Linked DNA regions of Granulimonas faecalis. The protein of the gene in region 2 interacts with the protein of the main gene of each other region in a pairwise test. Links are inferred from orthologs where the notes say so. Each region holds a gene or a part of one and is shown on either strand. Other genes may lie near its edges.

Region 1 (10,699 bases), 790 kb from region 2 along the record:
GCCACACCGAGCATGGCAGCGAGGGAGGCGTTGTTGTCGTTGGCCGCTCCGGTGAGGGGCATGAAGTGCGCGGCGATGTCGTTGATGCCGCAGACGAGCCCGGGCAGCGCGCAGACCATGCCGATGACCCATATGACCCGGAGGGCGACGTCGGGGATGACCACGACGAGCTGGAGCAGGCAGCAGAGGCCCGCGACGGCCAGGCCCATCGGGGCCCAACGAAGCACGACCCCGCTGTAACGGGAGACCGCTGGGTTGGCGAGGAGCTCCTCGTGCCCGGTGTCGTAGTGGGCCATCACGACGATGGGGCGCACGCCTCGGCCGGCATGGGGGCCGGTACCCCTGTGGAATCCCACGACATTCTGGCTGCGGGCCGGGGGCAGGAAGCGGCCGAAGAGGTCGATGCCCAGATACCTCAGCACGAGAAGGCCGCCGCTCACGGCGGCGACCACGAACCCGAGCACCGCGAGTCCGATGCCGCCGATGCCTGACACCACCATGCCGAGAAACGCCAGCACGAGGAGGATCCCGCCGATGAAGCGGGTGTCGCTGGGGGTCGTGACGTCCTGACGCGTCACATCAAGGCCTTCGTTGGAGAGCAGCTCCTGCAGGATGTCTGCGGCGTTGACCTCCTCCTGGCTGTTCGCGGGCGCTATCTCGATCCGGGAGTCAAGGTAGTCGAGGTACTTCTCGCTCATGGACATCGGCGTCATCCTCCGTCGGTTCGGCCGCGAAGCCGGGTGCTTCGTTTATGGCATGTTCAGGGCCGGAGCCAAAGATACCCGCAAGTATACGCCCTCATCCCCGCCAACCTGCAGGGTGGGGGAGGCCCCAGGAAGTCCCCTCAAACCGTCCGGACAACAAACATCGAACGTGACAAAAGTGTCCGGGTGCCCTGTCCCATCACCCGGACACTTTTGTCACGTTGCTTTTTTTACGGTGAGTGTGACGGCGTACACCCCTTGGTACACATCGGTTTACGGATCCGTGAGACATGACAGAAGATGCCGTACCTCCATGACGGAACCTGTTATCGAGAGCTATAAATGATATGTTTTAATATAGGTAACTAATACATGTAACCCATAACAGAGTTACAACAACACATGTAACGACCATCACCAACTGGCAATATCATAGGATACAAAGAGACGGAACGTTCTAAAACGTTCCGTCTCTTAAACAATATCATGTATCAATGTCATATATGGCTTCAGCTCTCGTGACTGCGTCTCCAAAGTTCGATGAAGCCCCTGAGGTTGTCCCGACCCAAACGGGTGACGTTGGAGCTGGGGAGCGAGTTGACGAACGTACGCCCGTAGCGCTTTGTGGTGAGACGGCTGTCCAGGAGTACCAGCACTCCTTTGTCGCGGCTGGAGCGGATGAGCCTTCCTGCCGCCTGCTTCACGGCGAGCACGGCTTCGGGCAGGGAGTGGTGCCACCAGGCGCGGGGATCCCGAGCCTCGCGTTCCTTCACCAAGGGGTCGTTGGGGTTGGCGAAGGGCAGCTTGGGGATGACCACGCACCGCAGGGTGTCGCCGGCGGCGTCGAAGCCCTCCCAGAACGACTTCAGTGCGAAGAGTGAAAGCAGCTCGTCTCCCACGAACTTCTCACGCAGGCGACGAACGTTGGCGTCCCTCGTCTGCTGCACGAGCTCCAAGCCAGCCTCACGCAGACGGGGGGAGACCATGGAGTGGAGCTGCTCCATGTCGCGGCGGTTGGTGAAGAGCGTGAGCACGGAGCCGCCCATCGCCTCATGGATGGCCACGAGGGCGTCCGCCATGGCTGGAAGGTAGTCGCGGGAGTAGGGGTCCGGCAGGTCGGAGGCCACCACGACGGCCATGTTGCGGTCGAAGTCGTAGCTGGAGGGGATGGTCAGACTCCGCGACGCCCCAGGGCCGAGGCAGTCCAGGCCCACGGCGTGCTCGAAGTGACCGAAGTCCTGCCCCACGGCCAGCGTGGCCGAGCAGTACCCCACGGTCTTGGTCTCCGGGTACCAGCGGCTCGCCAGCTCGGCGCCCACGTCGAGCTTCTCGGCCACCAGACGCTCCTCACCCCGGCGATTCTTGGCAAACGAGGCCTCGAGGTAGTAGACGAAGGAATCGTCGGTGCCGTCGAGCACGGTCTTGAGGGCCAGACGCAGGTTGCCGAGAGTGCGCAGGGGGTCCCCCATCTCGGTGGAGGCGTCCCGGACGCCCTCAAAGGCGAGGGCCTGAGCCTCCTGGAGGAACCTCACGGCCTCCTCCAGCGCCGCCTCGAAGGCGCGGCCGCTCTCCGCAAGCTGCGCCCATTCGGCCGTGGCCCGCACCTTGTCATCGATCCACAGGGTGACGGTGTCGTAGCCGCCGCGACGCCCGCAGCCTTGGGCCACCAGCACGAGGTCGTCGAAGAAGTCGGCCGAGAACGTCATGGCCCGCGCAAGCGACGCGGAGCCCTTGGTGAGGACCCGCTCCACCGGCGTGCCGGCCTCGCTGGACGCGGCCTGGACCATGAGCTTGTGGATGGCGCCGGAGCGCACGCCGCCCAGGGTCTCAAAGGCCCTGCGGGCGTCAGGGGCGGCCACGGCGAGGGCCCACTGGCGCCGGGCCTCGGCGTCGAACCCGTGGGCCTCGTCCACCATCCAGTGGCGGATAGGGGGGAGGATGCGCTGGTCCGCCGCAACGTTGGTGAGCAGCAGGGAGTGGTTGGTCACCACGATGTCCGCCGAGGCGGCCCTGCGGCGGGCACCGTGGAGCAGGCATCCCTCGGCAAAGAACGGGCAGCGGTTGTGCAGGCACTCCTCGGGGGTGGTGGTCATCATCTGCCGCGGCACGTTGCGCCAACGGATGCCCAGGGAGTCGAGGTCGCCCTCGGGGGTCTGGCAGGCGGCGGAGAGCGTCACGGCCACGGCCGTGAGCATGTCGGACTCCACGGTGTTCCGGGACCTCCCGGCTGCGTTCACCTGGTCCACCGGGAGGTCCTGCAGCATGGCCCCCTCGACCTTGCGCAGGCACGGGTAGTGGTCGTATCCCTTAAGACTTATATATTGCAGGCCGCCGGGCAGGTTCTCATCTAGGAGCGGGAGCTCGCGGGAGACCAGCTGGTCGGTGAGGGCGTTGGTCTTGGTGGCGACACCGCAGGTCACGCCGTTCTCCTTGGCGAAAAGCGCGAGCGGCAGCAGGTAGGCCATGGACTTGCCCACGCCGGTACCCACCTCCACCACGAGGTCGGTGGACGTGGCCAGCGCCTCGTTGACCGCCTGCGCCATGGCCTTCTGCGCGGGCCGGGGCTCGAACTCCTCGTAGAACGACCCCACGACGCCGTCCTCGCAAAATGCCGCCTCGAGCTCGCCCCTCGGCACCGTCACCGGGTCGCAGAGACGGTCCTTGGCGTCCACCTTCACCTGCATCCGCTGGGCACGCACGAGGTCGCGGCGCACCTGCACCAGGGAGAAGGGCACCTGCGTGCCCTCCTCGCCGGCGATATAGGCAAAGAGCGGCCGGTAGGGCCAGTCGACCTCCGGGTGCATGGAGGCCAGCTGGCCCGCGAGGCCGGGCGGAAGCGCCGCGAGGCCGCAGAGGATGACGCGCCACATGCCGGCGAGGGCCTCGACATCGTCCATGGCCCGGTGGGACACCGATGGGCAGCCGAACACGCGGGCGAGATCCTGGAGCCTGTGGCTGGAGAGACGGGGGAGGGCGATGCGGGAGAGGGCGAGGGAGTCGATCCAGAGGTCCGAGACCTCGGAGCCGCCGCGGACCTTCTCCACGAACGTGCGGTCGAACGTGGCGTTGTGCGCGATGACGGGGCAGCCGCCCACGAAGTCGGCGAGCCTGGCCACGACCTCCTCGGCACCCGGGGCATCCACCACCATGGCGTTGGTGATGCCGGTGAGCTCCTCGATCTCGGGCGGGATGGGCCTGGAGGGCCTCACGTACGACTCGAAGCGGTCCACCACCTCCCGTCCGCTCAGACGAGCCGCCGCGACCTCGATGAGCTCGCAGTCCTTGAACGACAGGCCAGTGGTCTCGGTGTCGAGGACGACGACGTCCTCCTCGATGGGTCCGAAGTCGCAAGCAGGGTCGGCCGCCCTGTCGGCGAGGGACCGGTACAGGTCGGCGACGGCCATCGGCGTGCCCGCCATGAGCAGGTCGTCGACGGTGCGGGGCTCGGAAGTGGTGCTCACGGGGCTCCTTTTGACGGCGGAGGGACGTTAGAGACGACCCGCGCCCTCCTCCAAGGCCCATTCCACGAAGCGGCGGCACAGCTCGGGGAAGGGGATGCCGGAGCGCTGTGCGCTGTCGGGCAGGAGGGAACGCTCGGTCATGCCGGGGATGGTGTTGGTCTCGAGCAGCACGGGCTCGCCGGCGTCGGTGACGATGAAGTCGCTGCGGGAGCAGCCGGAGCAGCCGAGGGCCTTGTGGGCGGCCACCGCGAGCTCCTGGGCGCGCACGTAGGCCGCGGGGTCCAGGCGCGCGGGGATCACGTGGTGCAGCTCGCTGGGCTCGTACTTGGCCTTGAGGTCGTAGAACTCGGCGCCGGTGACGATCTCCACGATCTGCAGGGCCTCGGGCTCGCCGTTGCCGATGACCGGCACGGTGATCTCGGTGCCGGTGACGCACTCCTCGACGAGGGCGCGGTCGGATGACTCGTGGGCGACCGCGATGGCGTCCGCCAGCTGGCAGATCTCGGTCACGCGGGTGACGCCGTAGCTGGAGCCGTTGAGCACCGGCTTAACGAAGAGGGGGAGTCCCAACCGGGCCACCACGGCCTCGGTGTCGACCTCCTCACCGCGCGCCACGCAGATGCCAGCGGGGCAGGGGATGCCCGCGTCGCGGTACACGAGCTTGGCGAGGTCCTTGTCGGCAGCCGTGGCGCTCGCCACCACGCCGGAGAAGGTGTAGGGGATATGCAGCACCTCGAGCATGCCCTGGATGCAGCCGTCCTCGCCGTACTTGCCGTGCATGGCGATGAAGGCCACGTCGTAGGCACCGGTGGAAAGCCTGACACCCAACTCGGGGTCGGCCGCGTCCACCAGGTCAACGGACTCGAACCCCGCCTCGGCGAGGGCGCCCTGCACGGCGACGGCGGAGCTGTGGCTCACGTCGCGCTCGTCGGCCCAACCGCCCCACAGGAGGCACACATGGGATCTGGTGACGTCGTTGCTGCTCATAGGGGCTCCGATCGGGCTTGCATGAACGGGTAGACTGGGACGGTACGCAGGTACCGGAGTCGAGGATACTCCACCCACCCTCTCCCATAGGATCAGGTGCCAGAATGCCCGAGAAAACCCAGCCCACAAGCCCCAGCCGCGAGAACGCGGAACAGAACGCCACCCCCGCGAGGCGCGGCCCCAAGGCCGACCTCACCGCCATGGACCACGACCAGCTCGTGGCCTTCATGGAGTCCATCGGCCAGCCCTCCTTCCGCGCCAAGCAGGTGGAGGACTGGGTACGCCACAAGAACGTGCGCTCCTTCGACGAGATGACCAACCTCTCCAAGGCCCTCCGCGCCCAGCTGGCCGATGTGGCCACGCTCGGCGGCGTGACCGAGGTCGCGCGCCAGGAATCCCTGGACGGTTCCCGCAAGTACCTGTTGGCCTTCGACGACGGCGTGTCGGTGGAGTGCGTGGGCATGCCCAACGGCGACCGCCTCGCCGTCTGCGTGTCCACCCAGGCCGGCTGCCGCATGGGCTGCCGGTTCTGCGCCACCGGGGAGGCCGGGTTCACCCGCAACCTCACGGCCGACGAGATCTACGCCCAGGCCGCCCACGTGGGGCAGGACTTCGGCCAGCGCGTGACCTCCGTGGTGCTCATGGGCCAGGGCGAGCCCTTCAACAACTACGACGAGACCCTCGCCGCCATGCGGCTCATGAACAGCGAGGACGGCCTGGGGATCGGCGCCCGCCACATCACGGTGTCCACCTGCGGCGTGGTCCCGCAGATCCGCCGCTTCGCCTCCGAGCCCGAGCAGTTCGGCCTGGCCCTCTCGCTGCACTCCGCCGTGCCCGAGACCCGCAACCTCCTCATGCCGGGCGTGAGGAAGCACAGCCTCAAGCGCCTTCACGACGTCATGAAGGACTACACCGAGAAGACCCACCGTCGCCCCACCTACGAGTACGCCATGATCGCCGGCGTCAACGACGACGAGCCGCACCTGGACGCCCTCGTCGACTTCTGCCGCGGCACCCTCTGCCACGTGAACCTCATCCCCTTCAATGAGCACTCCGGCTCCAAGCTCAAGCCCTCGTCCGAGGAGCGCATCGACCGCTTTGTGAAGGTGCTCGAGGGCGTGGGTGTGGAGACCACCGTGCGCCGCAGCCGAGGAACCGACATCGACGCCGCCTGCGGGCAGCTGAAGCAGCGCCTGCGCTAGGACGCACGGGACAGAGCGGTCCAAAGGAGAACGGGCCTCCCAGCCGATGCGGCGGGGAGGACCGTTCGCTGCACGTCGTTGCCGTGACGGCCGGTGGGGAGGGGCCAGGGGGCTAGTAGCCGGCCTCCTCCCACTGCCGCTCGATCCAGGCCCGGTTGGCCTCGAGGCGAGCGGCGTCCCGGGCGGCACCGGGGTCGCCGGAGAAGCGCTCGGCCATGGAACGGCCCACCTCCACGACCCGCTTGGCCGTCGAGGTCAGGTTTCCCCGGGCCTGCGGGGTCAGCAGCACCATGAAGGCGGCCACGGCCCCGCCCACAACCACACCGGTCACCACGAACATCCCAAGGGACCTACGCATGGGCACCATCCTCTCCGTTGGCGGCGAGGAGCCCCATGAGGCGCTTGAGGTCCTCCTCGTCCTTGAACTCAATCTCGATGCGGTTCTTTCCCCGGCTCTGCTTCACCCTGACGGTGGTGTCGAGGGCCATGCGCAGGCGTCGGGCCGCACGTTTGAAGGCCTGGGGCGCAGGGGGCCGGATCGGCTTGGGTGATTCCGTGCCAGAAAACAACGGTGCGAGGGTTTCTGTCTGACGCACCGACAGATTCTCCTCCACGACCTTGCGGGCGAGCTTGATTCGCCCTTCCTCGCTCGGCACAGCGAGGATGGCCCGGGCGTGGCCCGGGGTGAGCAGGCGCTCGCAGAGGAGTACCTGCACCTCGTCAGGGAGGTCCAGTAGACGGAGGGCGTTTGCGATGGCCGGCCTCGACTTGGAGAGGATCTTCGCCAACCCCTCTTGGGTGAGGCCCTGGGACTCGATGAGCTGCCGGTAGCCCCGGGCCTCCTCGATGGGATCGAGGTCGCTGCGCTGGAGGTTCTCGATGAGGGCGAGGGAGAAGACCGCGTCGTCGTCTACCTCGCGCACGAGCACGGGGACCTCGGTGAGGCCCGCCAGCTTCGACGCCTGGTAGCGGCGCTCGCCGGCGATGATCTGGTACTCGCGTCCCACCTTGCGCACGAGGATGGGCTGGAGCACGCCGTGCTGCCTGATAGAGTCGGCCAGCTGCTCCAGGGCCTCCTCGTCAAAGTTTTGGCGGGGTTGGTCCGGGTTGGGCTTGACCTTGGAGATGGGAAGGGTGGCCTCGGTCTCCTTGCCCACCTCGGCCGACGACTCGGCCATGAGGGCGTTGAGGCCCTTTCCCAGACCCGTCTTCTTAGCCACGGTCGATCACCTCCTGGGCAAGGGCTGTGTATGCGACGGCACCCTTGTTGGTGGGGTTGTACTGGGTGATGGGAAGACCGTAGGACGGCGCCTCGCTTAGCTTGACGCTGCGCGGGATCACCGTCTCAAAGACCCGGTCGCCAAAGAAGCGACGGACCTCGGCCACGACCTGGTTGGAGAGCGTGGTGCGCTTGTCGTACATGGTCATCAGGACACCGAAGATGTCGAGGGCCGGGTTCAGGCTCTTCTGGACCATGGAGGTGGTCTCCATGAGCTTGGTGACGCCCTCCAGCGCATAGTACTCGCACTGGATAGGGATGAGCAGGCCGTCGGCGGCCGTAAGGGCGTTCAGCGTGAGCAGGCCCAGGGACGGCGGGCAGTCGATGAAGACGTAGTCATAGCTGTCCTTCACGTCCTCGAGGGCGTTCTTGAGGATGGACTCGCGGGCCATACGGCTCACAAGCTCAATCTCGGCACCGGCCAGCTGGATGGTGGCGGGCACGATGGAGACGTTCTCCTCGACGGTGCCCACGATGGCCTCATCCATGGGACGGTCTTGGAGCAGCGCGTCGTACACGTCACTGGTCAGGTCCTCCTTCTCGATACCGTAACCGCTCGTGGTGTTGCCCTGTGGGTCCAGGTCCACGACGAGGACTTTCTTTCCCGCCTCTCCGAGGGCTGCAGAGAGGTTGACGGCGGTGGTGGACTTACCCACACCGCCCTTCTGGTTGATGATGGCCAAGACCACAGGCGAGTGCTCCTGGCCGCTGCAATCTTCCTCCGTATACGGCACCGTTCCTCCTGTCTACCGCGACTCCAACGCTTCACTACGGCAAGTATACAGACGGCAGGTGCCCTGACATTCCACGTGAAACAGGAAGCTACGGCGACAGCGACGCCCACGATGTTTCACGTGTAACAAATGGCAGGCGGTTGCACGCCGGCCGAATGGCCTCCCAGCGTCCCTGAGCTATGTTTCACGTGAAACAGGCTGCCGAGCCCAGTGGGAGAGCGATGGCCCACTCAGGCAAGGGGCTTGTTCTTTGCCTCTCCGACGGGACGAGGGAGCTTTATGGAGGAGCGGCCGTCCTTTTCGTAGACAACGATCTCCCGGTGCCCCATGCCCTCGGGAAGGCTGAGTGTTTCACGTGAAACGAGCCTCATACCGACCTTCTCCGCCGTCTTCTGCCCAGAACCGAGCTCCTCGTCAGAGAGTCGCCCCTTCGACACAACGAGGCGGCCGCCCTTGGACAGGAGCGGCTGGGCGTACTCCACCAACACCCCCAGGGGGGCGACGGCTCGGGCAACCACGGCACCGAACTCGCCCCTATGGTCGACCGCATAGCTCTCGGCCCGCTCCCGCGTCGTCCCCACGGCGCCGAGCCCCATGGCGTCGGTGAACTCGGCCACGGCACGGGCCTTCTTGCCCACCGAGTCCATCAGGACGAAGGGGCGGTCCTCCATGACGGCCAGAGGAATCCCTGGGTAGCCGGCACCGGTCCCGATATCCAGGACCGGGCCGTCGGTCTTGGCGACCTCCTCCTCCAACAGCAGGGAATCCAGGATGTGGAGCACCAGGGCGTCCTCGGGGGAGGTAATGCGGGTGAGGTTCATGACCTTGTTCTTCTCGAGCACCAGGTCAAGGTGGTCGAGGAGGAGCGTCCTCTGGCCCTCCGTGCAGGCGACGCCTTGGGAAGCAAGCAACTCGCCCAGCCTGCGGTCGAGCATAGCCCGGCCCACGCCGCCGACAGTGTCCTTCTCCATGATGCACGCTCCCTGCCAAGAACCGACGAACCACCGAAATCTGGCACGGACGAACCCGCCGCACCGGCCCCACCTTGCCATAGAAAGAGGAGAGCCCGCACCGGAATGCGGGCTCTCCTTTAAAGACGCGGGCTGACCCAAGTATGCACCAAATTATCTATCGATGTCGTCGACGGGCTCCACCACCACGTACCGGTCGGGGTCCTCGCCCTCGGAATGCGTGGAGACCTCGGGGTCGTCGCGGAGCGCGATGTGCACGAGGCGACGCTCGTAGGCACTCATGGGGGAGAGGGACACGGGCTTGTCGGAGCGCTTGGCGCGGTCCGCGGCACGGCGGGCCATATCGCGGACCTTGCGGCGACGGCGCTCGCGGTACCCCTCGATGTCCACGACCACGGGGTAATGGAAGCCCAGCTGCCTGTTCACGAGGGACGAGAGGATCTGCTGGAGCGCCTCCAGGGTGCGACCGTGGCGGCCAATGAGGATGGCGAGGTCACCCTGGGAGACATCGAGGATGAGCTCACCCTCGTCGCCCTCATACTCGTCGATCACCACATCGTGCTCGCCGAAGCAGGCCAGGAGCTGACGCAGGTAGCTCACGGAGAGGTCGGCCACGGCGTCGACCTCCGCGTCGTCGATGGAGCCGTTCTCCACAAAGTGGGCCTTGACCGCCTCGAAGTCGACGGCAGCATCGAGGGCCTCCTCCAGGGCCTCGCCCTCGGTGTCCATGATTTCCTGGGGGTCCATGGGATCTCCTTCCATTGATACAAAACGAGGCACGGTGCTCTGCCCGTGCCTCGTTCAGACGACTTCGACTCTGTCTAGGACTTCTTGCGGGGGCGGGGGGCCTTCTCCTTGCGCACCACGTTCACCTGAACGGGGGCGTTGGCCAGGCGCTCCTCCTCTTCCTTCTTGAACTTCTCCATGATGCGGTTGGTGATGAAGAGCTGCTGGATGACACCCCACGCAGCGGAGGTGTTGTAGTAGAGCACCACGCCGACGGGCACGGTCCAGCCGAACCACATCATCATGCCGGCCATGACCACGCCCATGACGAGCGTCTGGGACTGCTGCTGCCCGGCCGCGGAGTTGCGGGTGTTGAGGTACATGGGCAGGAAGGTCAGGGCGCCGAAGAGCACATCGAGCAGGATGTACACCCAAGCCGCGCCGATGCCACCGGAGGCGAGCACACCCGCGCAGGAGCCGTCGAGGGCGGGGAGAATGTTGTAGAAGTGCGCGCCGGACGGCACGTTCTTGAGCACCGTGAAGAGTGCGAAGAAGACCGGCATCTGCAGGAACAGGGGCAGGCAGCCGCCGAGGGGGTTGAACTTGTGCTCGGAGTAGATCTTGCGGAGCTCCTC
Region 2 (10,678 bases):
CTGGCCGTCCGCAAGGGGAGGGTCCCCATGGGCGTCCCCTCCACCGGCGAGGTCTTCATGGACCCGCCGGACCTCTCGGCCTCCCGGCTCCTCGCCGACGCGGGGCTCCGGGGCGCGCGGTCGGGGGGCGCGCTGGTGAGCCGGCTCGACCCCGGCTACATCGTCAACGACCGTCAGGCGCGCGCCGTGGACGTGCTCGCGCTCATGCACCGCATGCAGGAGACCGTGGAGGAGGCGAAGGGTGTCAGGCTCAAACCGCAGGTCAAATTCCTCGGCTTCCAGTCGTAGGCGCACGGACCGGCCCGCGAGGGGGCGGCGCCAGGCGCCCGCGCCCCGTCCCACCCGGCGCCTCGCGGCGGCGGGCAGCGCGCGCGAGACCAAGTCCGTCGGCCGCCTCTCGGTCGCGGGCCTCGGCCTCACCGACCACAAGCGCCGCCCCTGGCCGGCCGCCCTCAAGTGGGCCGTCGCGGCCCTCGTCGCCGTCGGCCTCGTGGTGGGCGCTCTCTTCGCGGCGAGCCTGACCCCCGTCTTCACGGCCACCTCCATCGAGGCCGAGCCGTCCGACCACCTCACGGCCGAGAACATCATCAAGCTGGCCGCCGTGCCCGACGGCGCCACGCTCCTCAACGTCGACACCGGGGCCATCGCCGAGCGCTTGGCCAAGAACCCGTGGGTCGCCGATGTGAGCGTGCGGCGGGAGTACCCCGACCGCCTCCGCATTACCGTGACGGAGCGCGACATCCTCGCCATCGTGGTCGTGAGCTCCGGCAACGTCGCGTGGTACCTGTCGTCAGACGGCACCTGGGTGGAGCCCGCCAAGCTTGCCGGCGGCTCCGACAGCCTGGCCGACCAAGCCCTCGCCCTCGCGCGCCAGGAGGGCTGCCTGCTCATCCGCGACGTGCCGGGCACCGTGTCGCCCAAGGCCGGTGCCAAGACCACGGACGCCCCCATCCTCGGCGTCATCGACTACCAGAAGGGCTTCACCAAGGGCCTCGCCGACCAGGTGGTGTCCTACTCGGCCTCGAGCGAGGAGGCCATCTCGTGCGTGCTCGAGAGCGGCATCGAGGTGAGCCTCGGCGACCCCTCCCAGATCTCGTCGAAGGAGGCCGTCGTCAACGAGCTCATGGCCCAGCACCCCAACCAGCTCACCTACATCAACGTTCGCAACCCCGCCAAGCCGAGCTTCCGTAGGGTCTCGAGCAACTCCGTGGCCCAGGGCAGCGGTGTGCAGGCGCCGGCAGCCGACGGGGGAGGGGGCGACCCGCAGGCCCAGGGGGACAGCTCCCAGGGCTCCGGTGACGGTACCAGGACGGGGGACGGCGACCAGTCCGCCGACGGCTCACTGCCCACACAGGATGGTTGAGGGTGAGGTAGAGGGTTATGCTTTTGAAAGCCGCCGGTAAAGGCTCTAGCTGGGACGTTCATAGGACTGACAGACCGGTTGACGGGTCACTCGCATTTATGGCAATATAAGTCGCTTTAGCTGATTCGTAGAGCTTAACTTGAACCTTAGGGTTCAGCGGGGGAGGGCGAGCAGGCGTCCGCCTCGAAGAAGAAGGACCTGCGCACCACACAGGAAGGCCGGGAGCATCCCGAGGAGGAACCATGAAGGACACCGAGACCCCCAACAACTACCTCGCCGTCATCAAGGTCGTGGGCGTGGGCGGCGGCGGCACCAACGCCGTCAACCGCATGATCGAGGAGGGCATCCGCGGCGTCGAGTTCGTCGCCGTGAACACCGACGCCCAGGCCCTCGCCCTCTCCGACGCCGACATCAAGGTGCACATCGGCACCGACCTCACCAAGGGCCTTGGCGCCGGCGCCAACCCCGAGGTGGGCATGCAGGCCGCCGAGGACTCCCGCGACGAGATCAAGGCCGCCCTCGCCGGCGCGGACATGGTCTTCATCACCGCGGGCGAGGGCGGCGGCACCGGCACCGGCGCCGCCCCCGTCGTGGCCGACATCGCCAAGAACGACATCAAGGCCCTCACCGTGGCCGTCGTCACCCGCCCGTTCACCTTCGAGGGCCGCAAGCGCGGCCAGCAGGCCGTGGACGGCGTGGACGCCCTCGCCGAGAACGTCGACACCCTCATCGTCATCCCCAACGACCGCCTGCTCGACCTCGCCGAGAAGAAGACCACCATGCTCGAGGCCTTCCGCATGGCCGACGACGTGCTGTGCCAGGGCACCCAGGGCATCACGGACCTCATCACGGTCCCCGGCCTCATCAACCTCGACTTCGCCGACGTCTGCACCATCATGCGCGGCGCCGGTACGGCCATGATGGGCATCGGCCTCGCCTCCGGCGACTCCCGCGCCGCCGACGCCGCCCAGGAGGCCATCTCCAGCCGCCTGCTCGAGAGCTCCGTGGACGGCGCCACCCGCGTCCTGCTCTCCATCTCCGGCAACAAGGACCTCGGCATCCAGGAGATCAACGACGCCGCCGAGGTCATCGCCCAGAACGTGGACGCCGACGCCAACATCATCTTCGGCACCGTGGTCGACGAGAGCCTCGGCGACCAGGTGCGTGTGACCGTCATCGCCACCGGCTTCAACGACGGCAACGTGCAGCCCCAGCTCAACATGGGCGGCTTCGGCGCCTCCGCGCCCAAGCGCGCCGCGGCCCCGGCCCCTAAGCCCGCCTCCAACAACTTCGGGGACCGCGAGTTCGACATCCCCGACTTCCTCAAGCGCGCCCGCGGCTGATGGGCGCCCCCTCCTTGGTGGAGAGGACCGTCGACGGCGTGACCCTGCTCGGCGACTTCGGTCGCCCGAGCAGGGTCACGTTCGCGTTCACGGAGCGCACGGGCGGTGTCTCCCTGCCCCCTTTCGAATCCCTCAACCTCGGCGACCACGTGGGCGACGACCCCGCCGCCGTGGCCGAGAACCGCGCCCGCGCCCTGGCGGCCCTGGGGGCCGGCGACATCGCCGGGTCCCTCGTGGTCCCCAACCAGGTGCACGGCGACCGCGTGGTGACCGTCCGCTCCGCCGACCCCGCGGCCGTGGCCGCGGCCCGCTCCGAGGCCGCCGAGGGGGCCGACGCCGTGGTGTGCCTCGTCCCCGGGGTGCCGGTGCTCCTGTGCTACGCCGACTGCGTCCCCGTGGTGCTCGTGGCCCCCGACGGCTTTGCCGTCGTCCACTCGGGCTGGAAGGGTACATACGCACGCATAGCCGCCAAGGCGCTCGGGGCGCTGTGCGAGGGCTCCCCGGTGCCCCCGTCCTCGGTGCGGGCCTACCTCGGCCCCCATATCGCGGGATGTGACTATGAGGTGTCGACCGAGCTGCTTAATCGGTTCGAAACCGAGTTTGGTAGCATTGTCGGGGTCGACGCCAGCCACCTCTCGCTGGCCGCGGCCATCGTGAACACGCTCGTGAGTGCAGGGATGGACCCGTGCAACATCGTGAACCCAGAGATATCGACGCCCGCCTCCACGGACCGCTTCTTCTCGTACCGCGCCGAGGGGGGCATGTGCGGGCGGCACGGCGCGGTGGCCTGGCTCGCCCCGTGAGGCGCTTCGGCGCGCTGGCGTGCCTCGCGGCCTGCGTCGTCGCCCTCGCCGGCTGCGCCCCCTCGTCCGGGGCGACCGGCGACACCGTGACCGTCGCCGGCTCCACCACGGTCATGCCCATCGCCGAGATGGCGGCGGAGCGCTTCCAGGAGCTCACGGGCGACCGCGTCCTCGTGAGCGGGCTGGGGTCCTCCGCGGGCATCGAGGCCGTCATGAACGGCACGGCCGACATCGCCACCTCGAGCCGCGGCCTCACGGCCGCCGAGGAAGCCACCGGCGAGCTCGTCACCACCGTCATCGCCCGCGACGGCATCGCCGTCATCGTCAACGCCGGCAACCCGGTGGGCAACCTGACCGTCGGCCAGCTCCGCGCCGTGTACGCCGGCGACGTCACCAACTGGTCCGAGCTCGGCGGCCCCGACCTCCCCATCCTCGTGGTCAACCGCGACGAGGCCTCCGGCACCCGCGAGGCCTTCAAGTCCATCGTCATGGACGGCGCGCGCTTCGACGCCTCGGCGGCCGTGCTCCCCGGCACGGGCCAGGTTCGCGACGTCGTGAGCCGCACCCCGGGCGCCATCGGCTACATCTCCATCGGCTTCGTGGACTCCGCCTTCACCACCTCCAAGGTCAAGGCGCTCTCCATCGACGGCGTCGAGCCCACCGAGGCCAACGTCGCCAGCGGCGTGTACCCCGTCTCGCGCAGCCTCTACCTCTTCACCAAGGGCGAGCCCTCCGGCGAGGCGAAGGCCTACATCGACGAGGTCCTGTCGCCCGACATGGCCCAGACCATCCGAGACGCCGGCTACATCCCGGCCTCCGAGTCGGAGGGAGGCGACGCCTCGTGAGCAAGAAGGAAGAGCCCCTGCTCAAGCCCCCGCGCCTGGATGACATCGACCCCAACACGGCGCCGGCGCACAGCTCCAACCTCAAGCTCGTTAGCCGCTCCACCATGATCAAGGAGCGTGCCCTCGAGGGCCTCTTCCTCGTGTGCGCCTGCGTGGCCGTCCTGGCCGTGCTGCTCATCTTCGTCTTCACGCTGTGGAAGGCGATGCCCGTCCTCTCCGACATCGGCATCCTGAGCTTCTTCGGGCTCACCTGGGCGCCCTCTGAGGGGGAGTACGGCATCATGGCCCTGCTCGCCGGCTCCGTCATCGTGACGGCCGGCGCCTTGGTCATCGGCGTGCCCCTCGCCATCGGCTGCGCCGTCTACCTCACCGAGATCGCCAACAAGCGCCTCTCGGGCATCGTGTCGACGGCCGTCGACCTCCTGGCCGGCGTCCCCTCGGTCATCTACGGCTTCTTCGGCCTCGTCATCCTGCGGCCCCTCGTCGCCGACGCCACGGGCGGCCTGGGCTTCGGTGCCCTCACAGCGTGGCTCGTGCTCGCCATCATGATCGTGCCCACCATCACGACGCTCACCATGGACGCCCTGCGCTCCATCCCCATGGGCGTGCGCGAGGCCAGCTACTCCATGGGCGCCACCAAGTGGCAGACCATCTACAAGGTGGTCCTCCCCGCGGCCAAGCTCGGCATCGTCAACGCCGTGGTGCTCGGCATGGGCCGCGCCATCGGCGAGACCATGGCCGTCCTCATGGTCGTGGGCAACGCCCCCGTGGTGCCCGAGAGCGTCTCGAGCCCCATCTCCACCCTCACGAGCCAGATCGCCCTCGACATGGGCTACTCCAGCGGCCTGCACCGCTCCGCGCTGTTCGGTATGGGTGTGGTGCTCTTCGTCATCTCCGCGGGGCTCGTGGGACTCGTGCGTCTGGTGAGCCGTCCCCGCGAGGCCAAGGTGGACACCGAGAAGCTCGCCGAGGAGCGCCGCGAGAGGGAGGACGGGACCCGCGCCACCCAGTGGGAGCTCGCCGAGGACGTCGCCGCCCCTCCCGCCGGTCTCGCCGCCGACGTGGCGGCCCAGGAGGGTTCCCGCGCCCGCATCAAGCGGCTCCTGTCGTCCGGTGCGTCGCCCAAGGTGTCCAAGTCGGCCACCAACAGCGCCATGCTCGGCGTCTTCCGCACCGCCGGCGCCGTCACCACGGCGGTGCTCGTGCTCATCATCCTGTTCGTGGCGGTCAACGGCCTGCCGGCGATGAGCCTGGACTTCGTGTTCGGCTGGCCCGAGGGCGTCAACGCCGAGGGCGGCATCTTCCCCACGATCGTCTCGTCGCTCTACGTGACGGCCCTGGCCATGCTCGTCTGCACGCCCATCGCCGTGCTCGCAGCCGTGTACCTGGCCGAGTACGCCAAGCAGGGCCGCCTCGTGAACTTCATCCGCTACGCGAGCGACACCCTGTCGTCGGTCCCCTCCATCGTCATGGGCCTGTTCGGCTTCGCCCTGTTCGTGGAAGCCTTCGGGTTCGGCCTGTCCATGCTCTCGGCCGCCCTGGCCCTGGCCCTGATGATGCTGCCCATAGTCATGCGCACCACCGAGGAGGCCATTCGTGCGGTGCCCCGCTACATCCGCTGGGGTGCCTACGGCCTCGGTGCCACCAAGTGGCAGGTCGTGAGCCGTGTCGTGCTCCCGAGCGCCTTCCCACGCATCGCCACCGGCATCGTGCTCGCCATCGGCCGCGCCGTGGGCGAGACCGCCGTGGTCATGTACACCATGGGCCAGGCTATCAACCTACCCGTGACGCCGCTCGACTCCGGCCGTCCCATGACCATCCACCTGTACCTGCTCGCCAACGACGGCATCAACATGCAGGCCGCCTACGGCACGGCCCTGCTGCTCATGCTGCTCATCCTCGCGTTCAACCTCTTCGCCCGCCACCTCTCCCGCAAGAGCGCCAAGAAAGCCGGAGGCAAGTGATCCCATGACCGAGTACCGCAACGCTCCCCGCAACGAAAAGACCGGCATCCATGTGGCCGACTTCGACTTCTGGTACGGGGACTTCCACGCCCTCACCGGCGTCACCATGGACATCGCCCAGAACAAGATCACGAGCTTCATCGGCCCGTCGGGTTGCGGCAAGTCCACGTTCCTGCGCTGCATCAACCGTATGAACGACCTCATCGAGGGCACGCGCACGGCCGGCACCATGGAGCTCGACGGCAGCGACATCTACGCCGCCGGGGTGGACCCCGTGGACCTCAGGCGCCGCGTGGGCATGATCTTCCAGCAGCCCAACCCGTTCCCCAAGTCGATCTATGAGAACGTGGCCTTCGGGCCGCGCCTCCAGGGCGTCACGTCCAAGGACGACCTCGACGGCATCGTGGAGGAGTCGCTCAAGCGCGCCAACCTCTGGAAAGAGGTGTCCAACCAGCTCGACAAGAACGGCCTGGCCCTCTCCGGCGGCCAGCAGCAGCGCCTCTGCATCGCCCGCGTGCTCGCCGTCCAGCCGGACGTCCTGCTCATGGACGAGCCCTGCAGCGCCATCGACCCCACCTCCGTGCAGAAGGTCGAGGACCTCATGTACGAGCTGGCGCCCGAGATGACCATCATCATCGTCACCCACAACATGCAGCAGGCCGCGCGCATCTCCGACTACATGGCGTTCTTCCTCCAGGAGCACGCCGGAGAGCCCGCCACCCTCATCGAGTACGGCGTCACGAGCGAGATCTTCTCCTCGCCCAAGGACCAGCGCACCGAGGACTACATCACCGGCCGGTTCGGCTGATCGGCCAGCCCCGCACGCACCGAGAGAAAGGAGCCCCATGAGGGAGCAATTCGACCGCCAGCTGGCGCGCCTGCGCCAGGAGCTCGTGTCCATCTACGCGGAGACCGACCTCCAGCTCCACGACGCCGTGGACTCCCTGGTCCAGGGCGACAAGGCCAAGGCCCGGGCCGTCAAGAAGGCCACGCGCGCCATCGACCTGCGCTGCAACGAGCTTGAGGACCGCGCCTACAACCTGATCGTGCTGCAGAACCCCGTGGCCAGCGACCTGCGCCTCCTGCAGTTCGTCATCTACTGCAACTTCAACCTCGCCCGCATGAGCAACCACGTGCGCAACATCGCCAAGACCACCAAGCGCTGTGCCGGCCACGACGTGCCCGGCCAGCTCCTCGACCTGCTCGCCAGCGAGGCGCACCTCGTCTACCGCGTGCTCGGCGCCACGGTCCAAGCCATCGTCGACAACGACATCGCCGAGGCCGCCGAGCTCCCCGAGCTCGACCGCCCAGTGGACGACCTCTACAAGAGCTTCTACAGCTCGTTCTCGCGCCTCGGGCCCGACGACGACATCGACGCGGCCAGCCGCGTGATCATGGCCGCCCGCATGCTCGAGCGCATCTCCGACAACTCCGTCGAGGTGGGGGAGCGCCTGGTGTTCCTGCTCACGGGCAACCACGAGGCCCTCACCGCCCTCGCCGACATGGACGAGGAGGAGATCGAGGACCTCTACGTGGGCCAGAACGCGTCCTTCTCCCTCGGCGCCGAGAAGATCGAGCGCCTGGCCAACCAGATCCCCGAGATCGAGGTGGGCGCCGACTCCGACCCCATCGTGGACGACGAGATCATCTCCGGGAACATGAGCCAGGCCCTCGAGATGGCCGCCCGCGCCGCCGCCCAGGCCAAGGCCGAGAAGGCCGCCAAGAAGGCCCAGAAGGCCGGTGCCCAGAAGGAGGCGCCCAAGGACGGTGCGAAGGGCGCCCAGAAGGGGGGCGATCCCCGATGAGCCCGGTGGAGGACCAGGGGGCCTACCGCGCGTTCCTCGCCCGGCGCCGCGCCGAGATTGAGGCGCGCATTGCCGCTGCCTGCGAGCGCGTGGGGCGCGACGCCTCTGAAGTCCGGGTCTTCGCCGTCTCCAAGACGGTGGGGCCGGAGGAGGTCGTCTCGGCCATGGCCGCCGGCTACACCTGCTTCGCGGAGAACCGTCCCCAAGAGCTCGTGCGCAAGCTCGCCGCCCTCGAGGCCGCGGGCGTCGACGTGCCCCGCTTCGACATGATCGGCAACCTCCAGAAGAACAAGGTCAACGCGGTGCTCGGCCGCGCCACGGTCATCCAGTCGGTCTCCTCGGCGCACCTGGCCGAGGCCGTGAGCCGCCGTGCCGCCGAGCGCGGCATCGTGGCCCGGGTCCTTCTCGAGGTCAACGTGTCCGGCGAGGAGACCAAGGGCGGCTTCGCCCCCGCCGAGCTGGCCCAATGGGCCGAGCACATCGCCGACCTCCCCGGCATCCAACCCGAGGGCCTCATGACCATGGCGCCCGCCCACGAGCCGGTCGAGGACCGCGAGACGTTCAGGGGACTCCGGGAGCTTCGTGATAGTCTGGAGACCGAGACGGGCCTCGTGCTGCCGGTGCTCTCCTGCGGCATGAGCGACGACTTCGAGATCGCGGTGGAGGAGGGCTCGACCCTCGTGCGCCTCGGCCGCGTCGTCTTCGACCACGACTACACCCCCGCCGCCGGCGACCCGGCGACCAAACGCGACTAAAACGAGACCAAGGAGGGTCTGCCGTGAGCTTCCTCGACAACATCCGCGACCGCCTCATGGGCGAGTCGGGCCAGGGCTACGACGACTACGACCGCGGCTACGACGACTACGACGACCAGTGGGGCGACGAGCACCAGACCAGCGGCGTCCTCGGCAACACGTCCCGGCCCGAGGCCGAGTCGGTCTCGGTCTACACGAGGAGCGGGCGTCCCGTGGAGGAGGGCGTCTCCTCGCCGTCCGCCGGCGGGTTCAGCACCTCGCAGCGCATGGGCGACGAGCGCTGGGGCGCCGGCAGCACCCACCGCACCGCGGGCGACTACGCGCCCTCGGCCACGAGCGTGCTCGGCAACTCCCACACCCCCACGCCGGGCGACGTGGGCCTCACACCCGTCCCCCGCGTGAGCTCCGGCAAACTCCCGCCCTACGTGCTCAAGCCCACGAGCTACGACGACGTGCAGCTCGTCATCCGCCGCGTGCGCACCAACCAACCCGTGGTCATCTCGTTCAGGAACACCCAGATCGAGATCGCCAAGCGCATCCTCGACTTCTGCTTCGGCCTCTCCTGCGGCGTCGACGGCGCCGTGGAGGAGATCGACGACCGCGTGTTCGTCGTCCTGCCCAACGGCATCGAGCTCTCCTCGGCCGACCTGGAGAAGCTCGCCGCCGACCGCGTGATCGGCGGTAGGTAGCGTGCGCGCCTCGGAGGCCGCCGTCTGCATCGTCGGCGGGGGAGCCATGGGCGGCGCCATCGCCCGCGGGCTCGTGGCGTCGGGCACCTGCCCCGCCTCCCACGTGACGGTGTGCGACCACAACGACGCCAAGCTCGAGGCCCTCGCCTCCGATTGCGCCGTGTCCACCGCCAGGGATGCGGCCCGCGCCCTCGCCGCGTCGCCCGACGTGGTGGTCGTGGCCGTGAAGCCGCAGGTCCTCTCCTCGCTCCTCGAGGAGGTGGGGCCCGCCGTGGCCGGCTCCCTCGCTGTCTCCATCGCCGCCGGCACGCCCCTGGGCTCCATCGAGGAGCAGCTGGGGGAGGGAGCCCGCGTCGTCCGCGTCATGCCCAACCTTCCCGTGGCCGTCCGCCGCGGCGCCTCCGCCGTGGCCCGGGGCCTCTGGGCCACCGACGACGACGTCGCGCTCGTGTGCGAGCTCTTCGGCGCCCTGGGCTCCGTCGCCGTCATGCGTGAGGACCAACTCGACGCCGAGGGTGCCGTCATCGGCTGCGCGCCGGCGTACTTCGCCCTCATGGTCGACGCCCTCACCCGTGCCGGCGTGGACGCGGGCCTTCCCGCCGCGGCGGCCCGCGACCTCGCCTGCGCCACCATGGGGGGCGTGAGCGAGATGCTCTCGGACTCCGGCGAGCACCCCCGCGCCTACATGGAGAAGGTGACCTCCCCCGGAGGCACCACCGCGGCGGCCCTCCGCGTGCTCGAGCCGGCCCTCGTGGAGGGCTGCTACGGCGCCGTGGACGCGGCCCTCGAACGCACCCGTGCCCTATCCCGGAAAGGCTGAGCCCATGCTTCCACTCGCCCGCGCGGTGAGCACCCTGTTCGAGATCTACGAGTTCATCATCCTCGCCTGGTGCATCCTCAGCTGGATTCCCCGCACCCCCGGCGGCTTCGTCGACGACCTCTCCCAGGTGCTCTCCCGCCTCGTCATGCCCTACCTCGGCGTGTTCCGGCGCGTCATCCCCTCGTTCGGCGGCATCGACTTCTCGCCGGTGGTGGCCATCCTGGCCCTCTCCATTCTGCAGCCCATCGTCGTGAGGCTCATCCTCATGCTGTAGCGCCGCGGCCGGCCACC

The links.
Region 1: the proteins of ftsZ (region 2) and rlmN interact in binary tests that used the Escherichia coli proteins (3 or more experiments, as listed by UniProt). The link is inferred for Granulimonas faecalis from one-to-one orthologs.

What each region holds. Positions count from the first base shown.
Region 1 is NZ_BQKC01000001.1:2,071,123-2,081,821, forward strand. The notes cover bases 4,441-7,305. They hold rlmN (dual-specificity RNA methyltransferase RlmN), read left to right. Parts: upstream 4,441-5,256; coding sequence 5,257-6,354; downstream 6,355-7,305. Other genes in these bases: OR600_RS09155 (D-alanine--D-alanine ligase family protein), read right to left, coding at 4,441-5,152; OR600_RS09165 (hypothetical protein), read right to left, coding at 6,467-6,712; OR600_RS09170 (ParB/RepB/Spo0J family partition protein), read right to left, coding at 6,705-7,305. Also shown: OR600_RS09145 (M28 family peptidase), read right to left, coding at 1-698; OR600_RS09150 (helicase C-terminal domain-containing protein), read right to left, coding at 1,214-4,165; more of OR600_RS09155, read right to left, coding at 4,193-4,440; more of OR600_RS09170, read right to left, coding at 7,306-7,532; OR600_RS09175 (ParA family protein), read right to left, coding at 7,567-8,367; 16S rRNA (guanine(527)-N(7))-methyltransferase RsmG, read right to left, coding at 8,598-9,338; OR600_RS09185 (Jag family protein), read right to left, coding at 9,492-10,085; OR600_RS09190 (YidC/Oxa1 family membrane protein insertase), read right to left, coding at 10,160-10,699.
Region 2 is NZ_BQKC01000001.1:1,280,403-1,291,080, reverse strand. Bases 812-3,655 are described here. They hold ftsZ (cell division protein FtsZ), read left to right. Parts: upstream 812-1,605; coding sequence 1,606-2,706; downstream 2,707-3,655. Other genes in these bases: OR600_RS05870 (phosphate ABC transporter substrate-binding protein), read left to right, coding at 3,506-3,655; OR600_RS05875 (purine nucleoside phosphorylase YfiH/LACC1 family protein), read left to right, coding at 2,724-3,509; OR600_RS05885 (cell division protein FtsQ/DivIB), read left to right, coding at 812-1,363. Also shown: murB (UDP-N-acetylmuramate dehydrogenase), read left to right, coding at 1-288; more of OR600_RS05885, read left to right, coding at 242-811; more of OR600_RS05870, read left to right, coding at 3,656-4,354; phosphate ABC transporter permease PstA, read left to right, coding at 4,351-6,318; phosphate ABC transporter ATP-binding protein PstB, read left to right, coding at 6,323-7,126; OR600_RS05855 (phosphate signaling complex PhoU family protein), read left to right, coding at 7,164-8,123; OR600_RS05850 (YggS family pyridoxal phosphate-dependent enzyme), read left to right, coding at 8,120-8,878; OR600_RS05845 (cell division protein SepF), read left to right, coding at 8,902-9,567; proC (pyrroline-5-carboxylate reductase), read left to right, coding at 9,569-10,387; OR600_RS05835 (YggT family protein), read left to right, coding at 10,392-10,661. UniProt on the Escherichia coli protein: Essential cell division protein that forms a contractile ring structure (Z ring) at the future cell division site. The regulation of the ring assembly controls the timing and the location of cell division.